Regions from separate parts of the Halomonas sp. 707B3 genome, predicted to be linked through region 4. Evidence: predicted binding sites of a transcription regulator. Region 4 holds the regulator's gene; each other region holds the start of a gene.
The links. The regulator sigma-54, encoded in region 4, starts transcription at its own class of promoters, with help from an activator protein. The targets are predictions, from matches to a motif close to TGGCACNNNNNTTGCTNT.
Positions count from the first base shown of each region.

Region 1 (4,029 bases), on a different contig from region 4:
TGCACTGATGGTGCTGGGCTTAACGGCGGTGGTGTCACTGTCGGATAAATCCTTGGTAAAAGGCCTGATTGCGGCGGTAGTGGGTGTGATGATCTCGATTGTGGGGATCGACACGCAAACCGGTACTGAACGCTTTACCTTCAACTCGATTCAACTGCTCGACGGTATCGACTTTCTGGTGGTGGCGCTGGGTATCTTCGCCCTGGCGGAAGTGTTCTACATGCTGCTGCGTGGCGGCGGCGGTAAAGAGGTGCCGCGCAATGTGATTGGCTCGCTGAAACTGAGCCGCGGTGAAGTGAAGAAAATTGCTGGCCCCATTAGCCGCAGTTCCGTACTGGGCTTCTTTACCGGCGTACTGCCGGGGGCGGGCGCCACCATTGGCTCCTTCCTGGGCTATAGCATGGAGAAGCGCCTAGCGAAAGATGGCGACACCTTTGGTCAGGGCAACATTAAGGGCGTAGCCGCTCCGGAAGCGGCCAATAACGCCGCCTGTACAGGCTCTTTCGTGCCGCTGTTAACCCTGGGTGTGCCGGGCTCTGGTACCACGGCGGTTCTGTTGGGTGCGCTGCTGGTAATGGGTGTGACGCCTGGCCCCATGATGCTGGAGCAACGTCCGGATGTGTTCTGGGGCGTGATTGCCAGTATGTACATCGGCAACATCTTCCTGCTGGTACTGAACCTGCCGCTGATCCCGCTGATCGCTAAAATCCTCGACCTGCCGCGCCCGCTGCTGCTGTCGATGATTTTAATCTTCTGCATGATCGGCGTTTACGGCATGAGCTTCAGCGTATTCGACCTGTTGCTGCTGCTGGGCTTTGGTCTGCTGGGCTTGGGCATGCGCCTGTTTGGCTTCCCCACCGCGCCGCTGATCCTTGCGCTCATCCTCGGTAATATCATGGAAGAGTCCATGCGCCGGGCGCTGCAGATCTCCGGGGGCGATTGGACCACTTTTATCGACAAGCCAATTTCGCTCTCTCTGTTGGTGATTGCGATGCTGTCGCTGGGCCTGCCGTTGCTCAAGAAGCGTCGTAATAAAGCGGCCACTGCCGCTAACTAACGCTCAGTGCGGTACCCCCAAAGCGCCCTAGCGTCTGCTAGGGCGCTTTTTTTATAGTGAATCTACGCTGGTGGTGCAAAGCGCTGTGTTGGTGCATGAATATCGTGCATGCGAGCCGCCGCGTTGCGCCATCTTGGTGCCAAGCCGCCTGAGTTGTGTTTTTTGTACACGGCTAAGTGATTGATTGTATTTTTAATAGTGGCCTTTGTTCCACATTGGCGCACCCCTTGCAGTGTGTATAGCGACGTGTGAATACGAGTTGTAACTCGCGACCCACGAGTGGACGCACCAAGTGCCCCGTCGCCTCAATAACGACAACGCTTGGTCGCGGTACCCCAAACACGAGCCCCAACCATAAGGGGCGCAAGGAGGTTCAAGTGACCACACTGCAGCGCAAGACACACCCACGTACCCTTAGCCGTTTCGCCACTGCCCTGATCACCGCCGCTGTGATGGGCGCCAGCGCGCAAGCGGTGGCCCAAGACGACGACCCTATCAAAGTCGGCATTCTGCACTCGCTCTCTGGCACCATGGCTATCAGTGAATCCACCCTGAAAGACACCGTGGAAATGCTCATTGAGCAGCAGAACGAAGCCGGTGGCCTGCTGGGCCGTCAGCTAGAAGCCGTGGTGGTCGACCCCGCGTCTAACTGGCCGCTGTTTGCCGAGCGCGCACGTGAACTGCTGGCCCAGGAAGAAGTGGATGTGATCTTCGGCAACTGGACCTCCGTTTCCCGTAAAGCGGTGCTGCCGGTGGTGGAAGAGCTGAATGGCCTGCTGTTCTACCCGGTTCAGTACGAAGGCGAAGAGTCGTCTGAAAACGTCTTCTACACCGGTGCCGCCCCTAACCAGCAGGCCATTCCTGCCGTTGAGTATTTGATCAACGAAGTCGGTATCGAGCGCTTCGCGCTGATCGGCACCGACTACGTCTACCCGCGCACCACCAACCGCATCTTGGAAGCATTCCTGAAAGATGAGCACGGCGTGGCCGAAGAAGACATCATGGTCAACTACACGCCGTTTGGTCACTCGGACTGGCAGAACATCGTCTCCGAAATCCGCCGCTTTGGCGAAGAGGGCAAGCCTACCGCCGTGATCTCCACCATTAACGGCGACGCCAACGTGCCGTTCTACCGCGAGCTGGCTAACCAAGGCATCGATGCCGCCGACATTCCGGTGATTGCCTTCTCGGTGGGCGAGCAGGAGCTGTCCGGTATCGACACCGGGCCGCTAGTGGGCCATCTGGCCGCCTGGAACTACTTCATGAGCGTGGATACCGACGCCAACTACGACTTTATCGACGCCTGGATTGAGCATACCGGTGACGAGATGGCGGTGACCAACGACCCCATGGAAGCGCACTACATCGGCTTCAACATGTGGGCGGAAGCGGTGCGTAAAGCGGGTACCACCGATGTGGATACGGTGAAAGACGCGATTATCGGCGTGACCGTGCCGAACCTCTCCGGCGGTTACGCGGCGATGATGCCTAACCACCACATCACCAAGCCGGTGCTGATTGGTGAAGTTCAGGATAACGGCCAGTTCGACATCGTCTGGCAAACACCCTCTACCGTGGCCGGTGATGCGTGGTCGGATTACCTGCCGGGCTCCCGTGACCTGATCGCTGATTGGCGCAAGCCCATGGAGTGCGGCAACTTTAACGTTGTGAACGGTTCCTGTGGTGGCAGCACCGCAGCAGAAGAAGCCGAAGCAGCGCTCGCCGAGTAACTTTCGTCCCCTACTGCGCCAGCGCAATGGCGCAGTAGGGGAGCACGCTACCTCTCCCATTTGATCACCAAAGGAAGAACCCCATGAGGCGTTTCCTTTCCTTGGGGCTGCTGTGCCTGATGCTACTCGGCACCGCCGTGTCGGCGCAGGCACAAAGCAGCTCCTCGACTCCCGATGACCAAGCAGCACTCGCGCTGTTGACCGCGCTGGATGTGGACTCCTACCGCGATAAAGGCGAAGCCATTACCGCTATTCTACAAAGCGATGACGAGCGCGCCCGCGACTGGCTGCAGGCACTGCTGGATGGCCGCCTACAACGCACCGACGATGGCCGCTTTGTGCTGGTGCTCGAGAACCGTGGCCGCGACTGGCCGGTGGCGGATGCGCTGACCAACGAGCCGCTGGGCGAAATGTCCCGCCGCGACCTGGACCGTATCGGCATCAACAATGCGCTGCGTAACCAGCTACGTAGCGCCATTGCCGTGGTGGACCTCTACTCGCCTAACGTAGAGCGCCGCCGTACCTCCGCCGACCGTCTGCTGGGCGAAGTGGACGGCGAGCTGGCCGAGACGCTGACGCCGGTGATTGCCGACGCGGAAGATGAGTACGTTCGCACGCGCTTAGCTCAGGCGGTGGCGATTTACCGCGCCGAGCAGGGCGAGATGGCGGGTGTCGAGGCGCTTACCGGCAGCCTTCACCCGCGTGCTCGCGTGGCGTTAGGCCGTGCGGCTAATAGCGACGACCCTGTTGTTGCCGAGGCAGCAGCGACGGCGCTGGCAGGCATTGAGCAGCAGCTCAAGATTAACCGCGGCCTGGAAACGCTCTATTTCGGCTTGAGCTTGGGCTCGGTGCTGGTGCTGGCAGCGATTGGCTTAGCGATTACCTTTGGCGTGATGGGCGTGATCAACATGGCCCACGGCGAGCTAATGATGTTAGGCGCCTACACCACCTGGATGATGCAGCAACTGCTGCCGGGCCAGCCCGGGTTGGCGCTGATTCTATCGATTCCGGCGGGCTTTATGGTGGCCGCGCTGGTGGGCATTGCCATTGAGCGGGGCGTGATCCAGTTCCTCAAAGGCCGCCCGCTGGAAACCCTGCTGGCCACTTTCGGTATCAGCCTGATTCTTCAGCAACTGGTGCGTACGGTGATTTCACCGCTCAACCGCACCGTGGTGACGCCGGAGTGGATGAGCGGCTCGCTGGTCATCAACGACGCGCTTTCGCTGACCCTCAACCGGATGT
Region 1 is NZ_JAMZBE010000025.1:25,340-29,368, forward strand. Features, by position in the region: gene BIS10_RS05530 (tripartite tricarboxylate transporter permease) at 1-1,057, shown strand, start outside; gene urtA (urea ABC transporter substrate-binding protein) at 1,435-2,787, shown strand; gene urtB (urea ABC transporter permease subunit UrtB) at 2,871-4,029, shown strand, end outside.
Region 1: urtA (urea ABC transporter substrate-binding protein) is a predicted target of sigma-54. The motif match lies at 1,274-1,291, and genes of this name have one in related genera.

Region 2 (4,029 bases), on a different contig from region 4:
AAATGCCCGGCCTCAATAAGGCGGTCGGCTATTTGGGGTAGGTTGCCTCGGGTGGCCCAGTCCCGCTCGTTACCAAACGAGCCGTGCAGAAGGTAAACCACGGGGTAGGGGGTTGTCGCCGCTGTGTCATATCCATCCGGTAGATAGATGGTGTAGGGGTAGTCGTAGCCCAGCGTGGATGAAAAGAACTGCTCTCGGGAAACGTCGCCTGCTAGCGCTATGTTACTCAGCGCTAGCCAGCCAAATAAGCTACATACATATCCTGCCCAGCGTGTGCCGCGCGCTATTTTCGGTTTTTTAAGCACATAGCCTCCAGGAATTTACGAACGTTTAAGAGGTCGGACAACGCTGTAAGCCGGGATGTTCATTCACATGAGCTTAGCAGCGGTGGCTTGGCGGGAGGGGAAATGCAGAAAGTCGAGGAGATTTACTGGCTGCGTGCATACGGCTGTGTGGCCGTTTTTTTGTTTCACTGGTTAGATCATATTAACCAGCGGGTAGATAACGTGGCGACCGACCTGATGCGCATTCCACTGGTGCTGGGTACACCAGTGTTTCTGTTTATCTCGGTGTTTGTGTTTGCTGTCCGTTACGATAAGCAGGTGCCGCCCGGCTTTCTGCTTCAACGCGTTAAGTACGTCATGCTGCCTTATTTGGCCTACGGGTTGATCTACTCTACCGCCGAGTGGTGGCGCTTAGCTGGAAGTGATAACGCTGTGGGCTTTTGGGAAAACGCAAAGGCCTACTTTATCTACGCGGGTTGGCATGGCTATTTTTTGATTATTGCCATGCAGTTTTATGCGGCCTACTGGGCGTTTACCCGTTGGCAGCTGTGGCGTATTCACCCCGTGCCGTGGCTGTGGGTGGCTTGTGTGGTGAGTATGGCGTATTGGGGCTTTGCCTACTGGTTTGAGATTGACCCCCCCGGCTATTTGCTGTGGGTTGCGCCGCTTGGCTGGGTGTATCTGTTTTTCTTAGCGCTGGTGCTGGTGCGCTACTACCCGTTAACGCCTTCAGCAACATTGAATGAGCGCCCTGTTTGGCTACAAACCCTTTCCCAGCCGCGCTGGCTTGCGCTGTTCGTCGGCTTGATCGTGCTGGCGACCTTTGCCCACTGGCTGGCCTTCTCTTCTAAGGAAGTGTGGGTCATTCCCTTTTTTGTGCTGTTCACACTGGCGCTTATGCGTGGCTTGAAAGGCCGCCAAGCGCCGGGGTGGGTGCGTTATATCAATGCCTACTCCTTTGGGATTTATCTGGCGCACCCGATGTTTTTTGTCATCACCGATGTGCTGGTGGGCCCTGCCACGCTGCCCGTGGTTGCGTATGGTTTGCTGCTGATATTGATAGGTAGCGTGGGGTCGGTACTGCTGAATAAAGCGGTGAATACTACTACCCTGGGGGCAATGCTTTTTGGCAAACGGCTGAAGGTATAAACGGCCGAGAAATAGCGCGGGCGAAAATCGTTATCAGGATAAAGCGGGCGTGCTTAGGAGGAGGGGGGCGGCAAGCGGGAAGAGGGGGAGTGGGTGCCGCGTCTAGTTGGCGAACCCCGCGCAAGGCCTAAGGCTTCACCGCTGATGGTTTTTAATCGCGTTGGGCAAGCGTACAGGCGCTGTAAGAAGTCCTGCAGTGCTGGCGCTTCAAGCTCGGGGTCAAACCCGCCTAAGCGCTCAAACCATGTTCGGCGAATGGCGACGTAGGGCGGCACCGCTGTGGACGCACCAAAAAAGCGCTGCAGCAGGCGTTCAGATAACCGAGGAGTGGTAGCGCTAATCAAGAGCGCGTCTAGCGCTAGGGTGTGTAGCTGTGGGTAGAGTAGGTACCACAGCTGTGCTGCCAGGGGCTGTTTATCCAGCGCAATCATCACCCATTCCGCTTGGCTCACATAGGCTGCCCGGTTGATCCGTGCGCCTAGCGTTTGCGAGGGCGTGATTAAGCAGTGCACATGGTAGCGCTGCTCAATGGACGATAGACGCTCATCTACCTGATTGCACGTCACAATAATTGGCACCACATGCTCTGCAAGGCCCGACTCTCGGATGGAACGTAGGTGTCGCGGTAGCAAGGCTCCTGTCACTGTTGCGTCAACGATAAAGCAAACCGTACTCATGTAAGCGGCTTCCTTTGTTATGAAACCTGTCTGAATGTAATTTATTGTAGGTGTTGGTTTATTTGCGTAGCAAGATAAAGTTTTCTGACGGTAGCTCGCTAGGCGCTGGGTTTTTTGAACCAACTTGGTGCACTGATACCTTTTTATGAGCTTTTATGGTGCGCCAATAAAAAAATAATGGCGCTTTTGTGCGCAACCAAAAGGCCTTTGCTACATGAAGAGGCATCTCTTCATAGGTTTTTGTATTTTAAAAACAAAGCATTATAAATTTTTGATGCCATAATGGTGCAGAGTTGGCATGCTCTGTGCTTATACATTGTAGATAGTTTTGTCACCAGCTATTAGATCGTATGCAGAAGCCTCTCGGCATGCTACAACGATAGCCGGTCTGAAATGATCGCTGGGCGTTTTGTTATCCATCGTCAGGCAAACGTTAAGCGAACAAAAAAGACAAACGCGCCACATGCAGCTGCGTGTTGAACGATTTGTTGAATAACACTTTTATCGATAGCTTACAGTTACAAGCTTTAAGCCACGCTCATACCGGAGGACACTATGTCAGCCAAGACTCTCGCGCTAATCGAAGAACATGATGTTAAGTGGGTAGATCTGCGTTTCACCGACACGCGCGGTAAAGAGCAGCACGTCACCGTACCGGCACGCGACGTGAATGAAGAGTTTTTTGAAAACGGCCAAATGTTTGACGGCTCTTCTATTGAAGGCTGGAAAGGCATTAATGAATCCGACATGATCCTGCGTCCGGAAGACGGCACCGGCTTCCTGGACCCCTTCACCGAAGACGCTACCCTGATCCTGCGTTGCGACATCATCGAGCCTGCTACCATGCAGGGCTATGATCGCGACCCGCGCTCTATCGCTAAGCGTGCAGAAGCTTACCTGCAGTCTACCGGTCTGGGCGACACCGCCTTCTTCGGCCCAGAGCCGGAATTCTTCATCTTTGACGAAGTGCACTGGAAGTCCGATATCCAGGGCTCTATGTACAAAATCACGTCTGATGAAGGCGCTTGGGCAACTGACAATAAAGTAGAAGGCGGCAACCTGGGTCACCGTCCGCGTGTGAAAGGCGGCTACTTCCCGGTTCCTCCGGTCGATAGCTTCCACGATATCCGTGGCGCGATGTGTAACACCCTGGAAGCGATTGGCCAGACCGTGGAAGTTCACCACCACGAAGTTGCCAACGCGGGTCAGAACGAAATCGGCGTTAAATTCAACACGCTGGTGAAGAAAGCTGACGAAGTTCAGGAAATGAAGTACGTGATCCACAACGTGGCGCACGCTTACGGCAAAACCGCTACCTTCATGCCGAAACCGCTGGTAGGCGACAACGGTTCTGGTATGCACGTACACCAGTCGTTCTGGAAAGATGGTCAGAACCAGTTTGCTGGCGACGAGTACGCGGGCCTGTCTGAAATGGCGCTGTACTACATCGGCGGTATCATCAAGCACGCTCGTGCCCTGAACGCCTTCACCAACGCGTCTACCAACTCGTACAAGCGTCTGGTACCGGGCTTCGAAGCACCGGTCATGCTGGCCTACAGTGCCCGTAACCGTTCAGCTTCTATCCGTATTCCTTACACCGCTAGCCCGAAAGGCAAGCGTGTAGAGACTCGCTTCCCTGATCCGACCGCTAACCCCTACCTGGCGTTTGCAGCGATGCTGATGGCGGGTATCGACGGTATCAAGAACAAGATCCACCCTGGCGATGCCATGGACAAGAACCTGTACGACCTGCCGCCGGAAGAAGGCAAATCCGTACCGACCGTTGCCAACAGCCTGGACCAAGCACTGGAAGCACTCGATGCTGACCGTGCTTTCCTGACCGAAGGCGGCGTATTTACTGAGGAAATGATCGATGCCTACATCGAGCTGAAGATGGAAGAAGTGGAGCGCATTCGCAT
Region 2 is NZ_JAMZBE010000146.1:4,248-8,276, forward strand. Features, by position in the region: gene BIS10_RS15435 (alpha/beta hydrolase) at 1-305, opposite strand, end outside; gene BIS10_RS15440 (acyltransferase family protein) at 408-1,433, shown strand; gene BIS10_RS15445 (glycosyltransferase family A protein) at 1,487-2,110, opposite strand; gene glnA (glutamate--ammonia ligase) at 2,666-4,029, shown strand, end outside.
Region 2: glnA (glutamate--ammonia ligase) is a predicted target of sigma-54. The motif match lies at 2,405-2,422, and genes of this name have one in related genera.

Region 3 (4,029 bases), on a different contig from region 4:
GAATACGGATGACCTGCTCAAGGGGCATCACAAAGATTTTACCGTCACCGATCTTACCGGTGTTGGCGACCTGGGTAATCGCGTCGATCACCTGCTCGGCCATATCGTCGTCAACGGCCACTTCCAACTTCACCTTGGGTAGGAAATCCACCACGTACTCCGCGCCACGATAGAGCTCCGTGTGGCCCTTCTGACGGCCAAACCCTTTCACTTCCGTTACCGTAATGCCCTGCACGCCGATATCAGAGAGCGATTCGCGTACGTCATCAAGCTTGAACGGCTTGATAATGGCTGAGATCAATTTCATTGCGACATCCTCTAGCTTGGTGGCCCACTGTTATCAAAACAGCGTTATTGAACGGTTGTCATAACCCATCAAGGTTGGCGGGGCGCTCGCATAGCCAAGCCCGTTACCCAGTGGGTTAAGCATACACCGCCATGGGCAGAGAATAAAAAACCAGTACGTACCTAGCTAATAACAACCAGCGTGCAACCTACCTGTGAAGGACAAAAAGGCCTCCCACGGTGGGGAGGCCAAAAGGAGCACGCCAGCTCACATGATTAGCGCAAGCTTATTTCTTAACGCTAAACTCGGGATAGGCTTCCAGACCGCACTCAGCGATATCGACGCCTTCATACTCTTCTTCTTCGCTAACGCGGATACCCATGACCGCTTTCAGCACCAGCCATACCACTAAGCTTGCGATGAAGACCCAGCCAAAGATGCCCACGATACCGATCAACTGTGCACCGAAAGAAGCATCGCCATTATTCAGCGGTACTGCCAACACACCCCAGATACCGACCACACCGTGAACGGAGATCGCACCAACCGGATCGTCCAGCTTCAGTTTGTCCAACGTTACGATAGCAGCGACAACAATCAGGCCACCTACTGCGCCAATAATGGCAGCACCCAGCGCTGAAGGAGAAAGAGGGTCGGCGGTAATCGCCACCAGGCCAGCCAGCGCGCCGTTCAGCGCCATGGTGAGGTCCGCCTTGCGGAACCACAGCTTAGCTAGAATAAGCGCGGCGATGACACCACCAGCAGCCGCTGCGTTGGTGTTCACGAACACTTGCGCAACGTTGTTAGCTGAACCGATATCGGACATTTTCAGCTCAGAGCCACCGTTGAAGCCGAACCAGCCCATCCACAGGATGAAGGTACCCAGCGTTGCCAGCGGCATATTGGCACCGGGAATCGCGTGGATAGAGCCATCTTTACCGTACTTGCCTTTACGCGGGCCAAGTACCAGCACACCGGCAAGCGCTGCAGCCGCACCGGCCATGTGCACAATGCCGGAACCCGCGTAGTCAGAGTAGCCCACTTCAGACAACCAGCCGCCGCCCCAGGTCCAGTAGCCAGACACCGGGTAGATGAACGCAGTCATCACCACGGCAAAGGCCAGGAACGCCCACAGCTTCATACGCTCAGCAACCGCACCCGAAACAATCGACATCGCGGTAGCCACAAACACTACCTGGAAGAAGAAGTCAGAACGCATGGAGTAGTAAGGCGCATCGTCGCCACCGGCCAGCACTGCATCGGCGCTGTTTTCAGTACCGATCAAGAAGCCCAGGTTCGGCAGGAAGCCGCCTGCGCTGCTGGAGTACATGATGTAGTAGCCCACCAGTAAGTACATGGTGCAGGCAATCGCAAACAGTGCGATGTTTTTAGTCAGGATTTCTGCGGTGTTTTTGGAGCGAACCAAGCCCGCTTCCAGCATGGCGAAGCCTGCGGCCATCCACATGACCAGCACGCCGCAGATCAAGAAGTAGAACGTATCGAGCGCATAGCTCAAATCAGCTAACTCATTCATGAGGTGTTCCCCGTTTGTACTAAGAAAAGGTACTTGGAAGAGATACTTGGCGACGTTAAAACGTCATCAGCAACTCAAAGTCGGCCCTTAAACGGCGTCGGCACCGCGCTCACCGGTACGAATACGGATCACATCTTCCAACGGCGTCACAAACACTTTGCCGTCGCCGATTTTGCCGCTATTCGCTGCGTTACAGATGGCATCCAACACGCTCTCCAGGCGCGCATCGTCGACGGCGACTTCCACTTTCACCTTGGGCAGAAAGTCGACCACGTATTCCGCACCGCGGTAGAGTTCGGTATGCCCCTTTTGACGGCCAAAGCCTTTTACTTCGGTAACCGTAATCCCTTGAACGCCGTTGTCGGCGAGTGCTTCACGAACGTCGTCAAGCTTGAATGGCTTGATGATAGCGGTGATGAGTTTCATCCCGGATCTCCCCTGCTGGCTCGGTGGATAGCGGCATGGCCGCCCGAATTTAGTGCTTGCCCTACTAATGCTCATACCGTGCCACTCACTTTTTTATTATTTAAATTCAAAAACTTAAATTATTAACATAAGTAAGTGGCGGTAACTAAGCACCGCTACCTACTACGTGCCGGACTTGCTTTGCACCATAAAAGAACATTGAAAAAAGCTAGTCGCCCCATTTCGATGCATTTGTACACGTACGCCCACCGCGCTTAATTAACAAACGGCACATGCGAATCGTCGGCGGGTTGCGTATCCTTACTCACAAGCAGTTCACATTTATGCGTGATCGTTTAAGGAGAGAGCCATGGCGCCCCAAGACCGCATTAGCCGCTTAGCCCAGCAGATCGGCGACCGCTTACAGAATGCGTCGCAAGCCCCGGAAGATATTCAGAAAGGTGTCCAGCAGGTGGTACGCGGCGCGTTTGACCGCCTGGAGCTGGTATCGCGGGAAGACTTTGATATTTTGATGGATGTGCTGCAACGCACCCGCTCGCGGGTAGAGGCCCTAGAGCGCCAAGTGGCCAGCTTGGAAGCAGCAGTAGAAGCCTCTAGCACCAACGCCGCCACGCCTGTAGAAGCTGAAGTACCGCCCGCCCCTGTGCAACCTTCCAGCACAACTAAGCCAACCGCTGACGGCGCTGAGTAAGTACGCCGTTTTGCACGGCATGGGGCAGGTTCGGCTGCCCCACTTCTTGCCCCTACCTCTCTCCCACACTCTCTCCCGTCCTCTCCCCTGCACTTAATTCAAAACCTTATACCAGTGAACAAGAATCACTATCATTGACAACCCTAGTGATAGTGCTATCGTGCGCTTATCTGCAGCCTCCCGCGTGCCGTTAAGCACCAATACGGCGCAGGCACTACGCTCCACCCACGATAGCGACTGCCCCAATGCCTCAGCAGGAACGCTTAGCAACGCCTGAAATCACCCCCTTTTCGTTGGCCCAGCTTGGCCAGCGCTTCGGCATTCACTACCGCATTGAAGGCCCTTCTTCTCCGCGCCAGCCGGTCGCCACTGGTCATGTACATGACGTTAGCCTGCGCCACGGGGTGCACTTAACGCTCTCTGATTTGCAGGTAGAACGTGGCTATACCTCCACGTCTTACCAAAGCGTGCCATGGTTCTTGAGCGTTATCTTGGAAGGCACTATTCATCTCCAAATGGGCAAGCAGCAGATACAGCTCTCTGCAGGAGATGGCGTATGCAGCCACTTTGATGCCCGACACCCACTCATGGTGCATCAGCCTATTCAAACACGCCTTCGTACTGTCAATATTGCGGTTCTGGCCACTGCACCCTTAGGCCTACCCACCCCGCCTGATGCTTCATGTTTGCATTGCTGGAAGCTCCCCAAGGCCCTCTGCGAAACGCTTTGCACCATTAGTGAGCAACCGCCCTCGCTCTGGCGACAGGCGCTCGTTTGGCAGGGGTTAGCACTGCAGCTAATTGGATTAGGTTTGCCCGAGCGTCTGACAGCGCTACCCGAGCACAAACGCCTTTCTACCCGTGATCGTCATTGCCTCACGGCGCTGCACTCGCGCATTGCTCAGCATCCCGCCGAGCCTTATAGCCTCACCGCATTAGCCAAAGAAGCCGCTATGAGCCCCAGCAGCCTGCGCCAGAAGTTTCGCGCCTGCTACGGCTGCACGCTGTTCGACTATATTCGCCAAGTGCGATTACAGCAGGGGTACGAGGCACTGCAACGAGGTGAGAGCGTGCAACAGGCGGCCCATCACT
Region 3 is NZ_JAMZBE010000042.1:21,916-25,944, reverse strand. Features, by position in the region: gene glnK (P-II family nitrogen regulator) at 1-307, opposite strand, end outside; gene BIS10_RS07790 (ammonium transporter) at 573-1,820, opposite strand; gene BIS10_RS07785 (P-II family nitrogen regulator) at 1,908-2,246, opposite strand; gene BIS10_RS07780 (accessory factor UbiK family protein) at 2,596-2,937, shown strand; gene BIS10_RS07775 (AraC family transcriptional regulator) at 3,183-4,029, shown strand, end outside.
Region 3: BIS10_RS07785 (P-II family nitrogen regulator) is a predicted target of sigma-54. The motif match lies at 2,313-2,330, and genes of this name have one in related genera.

Region 4 (4,029 bases):
CCGTACTGCCTAGTCGCTCGCGGCCAATGAGGCGGCTAAACACCTCTTGGCTATCTAGGCTGGGTGTATTTTGGGCGATAAAGGTGCTGAAAAACTCCAGCACCCGTTTTTTGCTGCCCCCGGGAACGTCATAAAGCACGCGCTCCGGGGGGAGGATGGTTTCCAACGTCATTGAGTTAACGCACACCAGCGCCCTGGGCGCGAGCTTGTGCTTTTTCCTTATGTTTAACGAGTTGACGATCGATTTTGTCTGCTAGCGCATCAATAGCGGCATACATGTCGTTATCAAGCGCTTCGGCGTGAAGGTCTGCACCGGCAGCGTGCAGTGTGCAGGCTGCTTGCTGGCGCTCCTTCTCAACAGATAAGGTCACTTGCACCGTGGTAATGTTGTCGTAATGGCGTTCAACGCGTTCCAGCTTTTCGTTAACGTAGTCACGCAAGGCGTCAGTCAGTTCAACGTGATGACCAGTGATGTTTACTTGCATTGACGTGCTCCTTATCCATCGGACTGTACTTCGATTGTAACCCTTTTTACGCTATTGCAAAGCCCTTGCGTTGAGTTTGTTCATACTTACCGTTTAACTAGCGTAAACGACGGCGCTCACTTGACGAGGGAATGCCCATTGACTCCCGGTATTTTGCGACAGTACGCCGTGCAACGCTAATGCCCCCCTCTTCAAGTAGAGTCACCAAGCGGCTATCGGAGAGCGGTTTTCCTGAGGGCTCATCCTGAATCAGCTTTTTGATGCGGGCACGAATGGCTGTGCTGGAGTGGCTGTCGCCGCCGTCTTGGCCGCTTACCTGGCTTGAGAAGAAGTACTTAAGCTCGAAAACGCCCCGCGGCGTGTGAATAAATTTCTGCGTGGTCACACGAGATATGGTGGATTCGTGCATCTCTACCGCTTCAGCAATATCCGCTAAAATCAGCGGTTTCATTGCTTCTTCGCCATGCTCCAGAAAGCCAATTTGGCGTGCAATAATTTCACGCCCAACTCGTAGCAGCGTGTCATTGCGACTCGATAAGCTTTTGATCAGCCAGCGGGCTTCTTGGAGGTGCTCTTTGAGGAACTGGTTGTCTTGGCTTTTGTCTGCGCGTTTGATCAAGCTGGCGTAGTCGGGCTGTATACGCAAGCGTGGTAGTGCTTCTGGATTGAGCTCTAAATGCCAGCCTTCATTGTCATGCCGAACGACTAGGTCGGGGGTGATGTAGCTGTCGTCGGTAACGCCATAGGTGCTCCCAGGGCGTGGGTCAAGGCTGCGAATTAAACGGATGACATCGTCAAGCTGCTCGTCATCAAGGCTTAAACGGCGCTTGAGAAGCCGCATATCGTCTTTGCCTAATGCTTCCAAAAACTGGCGAACCAGCCGCTTGGCGGGCATTAGCAGCGGGGTGTCCTCGGGTAGTGAGGCGAGTTGCAGCATCAGGCATTCACGCAGGTCTCGGGCAAAGACGCCGGTGGGCTCAAATTGCTGCAAGCGCAGCAGGGTATTTTCCACTTCCCGCTGGCTTAAGCTGTCATGGCCTTGGGCTTTTAATCCTTCCCGAATGTCATTAAGCGGCTGGGTGAGATAGCCGTTGGCATCCAGCGCATCAATCAGGCTTTCCGCGATGGCGTATTCTCGCGGGCTAAAGTCTGTCATGGCCAGTTGCCATAGCAGGTGGCCATGTAGGCTTTGTCCAGCGGCTTGGCGCTCGAAGTCGGGGCCTTCACTGCTGCCACCCAGGCTGCCTATGTCTTGATAGGTATCTGACCAGTCACTGTCGACGGAGAGTTCGTTGGGGATGCTCTCGGACCACTCAGCCTCTTGAGGCTCACTGACAGCCTGCTCGCCAAACTCATCTTCTTGCTCAAGCATGGGATTGGCATCTAGCGCTTGCTGAATTTCTTGACGAAGGTCCAGCGTCGATAGCTGAAGCAGGGCGATAGCCTGCTGCAGCTGAGGTGTCATGGTCAGCTGTGTGCCGATACGCAATTGGAGAGAAGCTTTCATGACCATCTGAGAACCACTCGTTAATCAGAAAGCTCCACCCTAGAGCGAGTTATGGCTTGGTGCAAGTGCAATAAGCATGCCACTAAAAGAAATGCTTCTGCAGGTCACTGTTTAAAGGCGGAAATCGGCGCCTAAATAGACATCTCGAACCTTCTGGTTGTTGAGGATTTCCTGGGCGTTTCCACTGGCAATGATGTGACCGTCGCCAACAATGTAGGCAATATCACAAATATCCAGCGTTTCACGAACGTTATGGTCGGTGATCAATACACCAATGTGGCGTTTCTTTAACGCTCGAATGATAGTTTTAATTTCCCCAACGGAAATCGGGTCAACCCCGGCAAAAGGTTCATCCAGCAGGATAAAGGCCGGTTCGGTGGCCAAAGAGCGGGCGATTTCAACACGGCGGCGTTCGCCCCCAGAAAGACTCATGCCTAAGTTGTCGCGTATATGAGTGATGTGAAAATCTTCAAGTAGTAACTCAAGTTGTGCTTCCCGGGCGCTTCGATCAAGCTCTTTGCGTGTCTCTAAAATGGCCATAATGTTGTCGGCCACGGAGAGCTTGCGGAAGATGGAAGCTTCCTGGGGTAGGTAACCAATCCCTGCCATGGCGCGTTCATGCATAGGAGCATGAGTGAGGTCAAGGTCGTCAATGCCTACTTTGCCCGCATCCGATTTGACCAACCCCACAATCATATAAAACGAGGTGGTTTTACCTGCACCATTAGGGCCAAGTAGCCCAACCACGCTACCTTGAGTGATTTCCAGATTAATATCTTTAACCACACGGCGGCGCTTATAGCTCTTCGCTAAATGATGGGCGTAGAGCGTTTTTACTGGTGTGGGTTCTGGGGATGTTGATGCTGCCACGTGGCCACTTCCTATTGTTCGGGCTGAAGGGTCATACGAATACGCTGATTTTCACTGCCGCTAACGTCAGAGCGTGCTTGTACTACTTCTTGATCGATAAAGTACTCTAAACGTCCACCTTGGAAGTGATCTCCTTGCTGGGTCAGCTCAGCTTGGTCAATCAGCTCAACCCGGCGTTCGGAAACGTGATAAATAATCCGACGCGCCCAGCCTTCTATAGGGGTTTCTTGGTCTTCAATTTGGTTACGCAAGTAAGCACGCTCGCCCGTAGCGATGGCGCGAGACAACTCGCCAGCATCGTTACGCTGAATTTCGACACGCTCGCCGCGTAGCTGCATATTGCCTTGGCGAATGTCAACGTTACCGGTGTACACGGCTGTCCCTGCTCGTTGGTCAAGGTCTAACCGGTCGGCCTCCACATGAATGGGCGCTTGGTTTTGTGCCGCTACAGGCAGTGCAGTCGTGACAAGCGGCACGGCTAGGGCAAAAAGTGCAGTGCGGATTAGAGCATTCATCGCGACTCCTAAGGGGAACGGGTGGCCGGCGGATGAACGCCGCGCACGTTGTTGGTTAAACGGACTTGGCTGTCATCCAGCCATACATCCATTCGAGAGGCTTCCATACGCTGAGGGGGCTGCTGCAACACTACGTGGGTGTCGCTCCAAGCATGCCGGGTGGTCCCGTCGTAGTTTAATAGTTCGGTATCAAGCTGCCACCCCTCTTCAGGCGCTAGTAGCCGCGCGGAGCCTGCCAATGTTAATGCTTGGGTTTCGGTATTGAGGGTGCCAGTGTTCGCCGTGGCGAGCCACTCACGTTGTTCGCTATCAAACAGCGTGGCACGGGGTGACAGCACGTCAGTCATTGCCGTTTGCGGAGTATGCACCAGCCGTGGGGTTACCAGAGACTGCTGAATAGTGCCTGTTTCGCCAAATAGGGTAATTTCGGCATTCTCTAATACGTGCCCAGGTTCCTGGGCACGAGCTTCAGAGTCAATCTCAGTCTCCTGGGGGCCGCGAGGGTCTAGCCAAACCAGCACGCCGCCTAGGGCGATGACCATTGCCGTGATCCAGCCCCGTTTTCTTACCCTAAAGCGCATTATGACTGTCCGTGCAGATACGTATCGAGTACGGCATCCCAGTGCCCTTGAGACGTTAGGAGCGTATCGCA
Region 4 is NZ_JAMZBE010000005.1:46,527-50,555, reverse strand. Features, by position in the region: gene ptsN (PTS IIA-like nitrogen regulatory protein PtsN) at 1-172, opposite strand, end outside; gene hpf (ribosome hibernation-promoting factor, HPF/YfiA family) at 177-485, opposite strand; gene BIS10_RS01620 (RNA polymerase factor sigma-54) at 583-1,998, opposite strand; gene lptB (LPS export ABC transporter ATP-binding protein) at 2,104-2,862, opposite strand; gene lptA (lipopolysaccharide transport periplasmic protein LptA) at 2,874-3,377, opposite strand; gene lptC (LPS export ABC transporter periplasmic protein LptC) at 3,386-3,958, opposite strand; gene BIS10_RS01600 (HAD family hydrolase) at 3,958-4,029, opposite strand, start outside.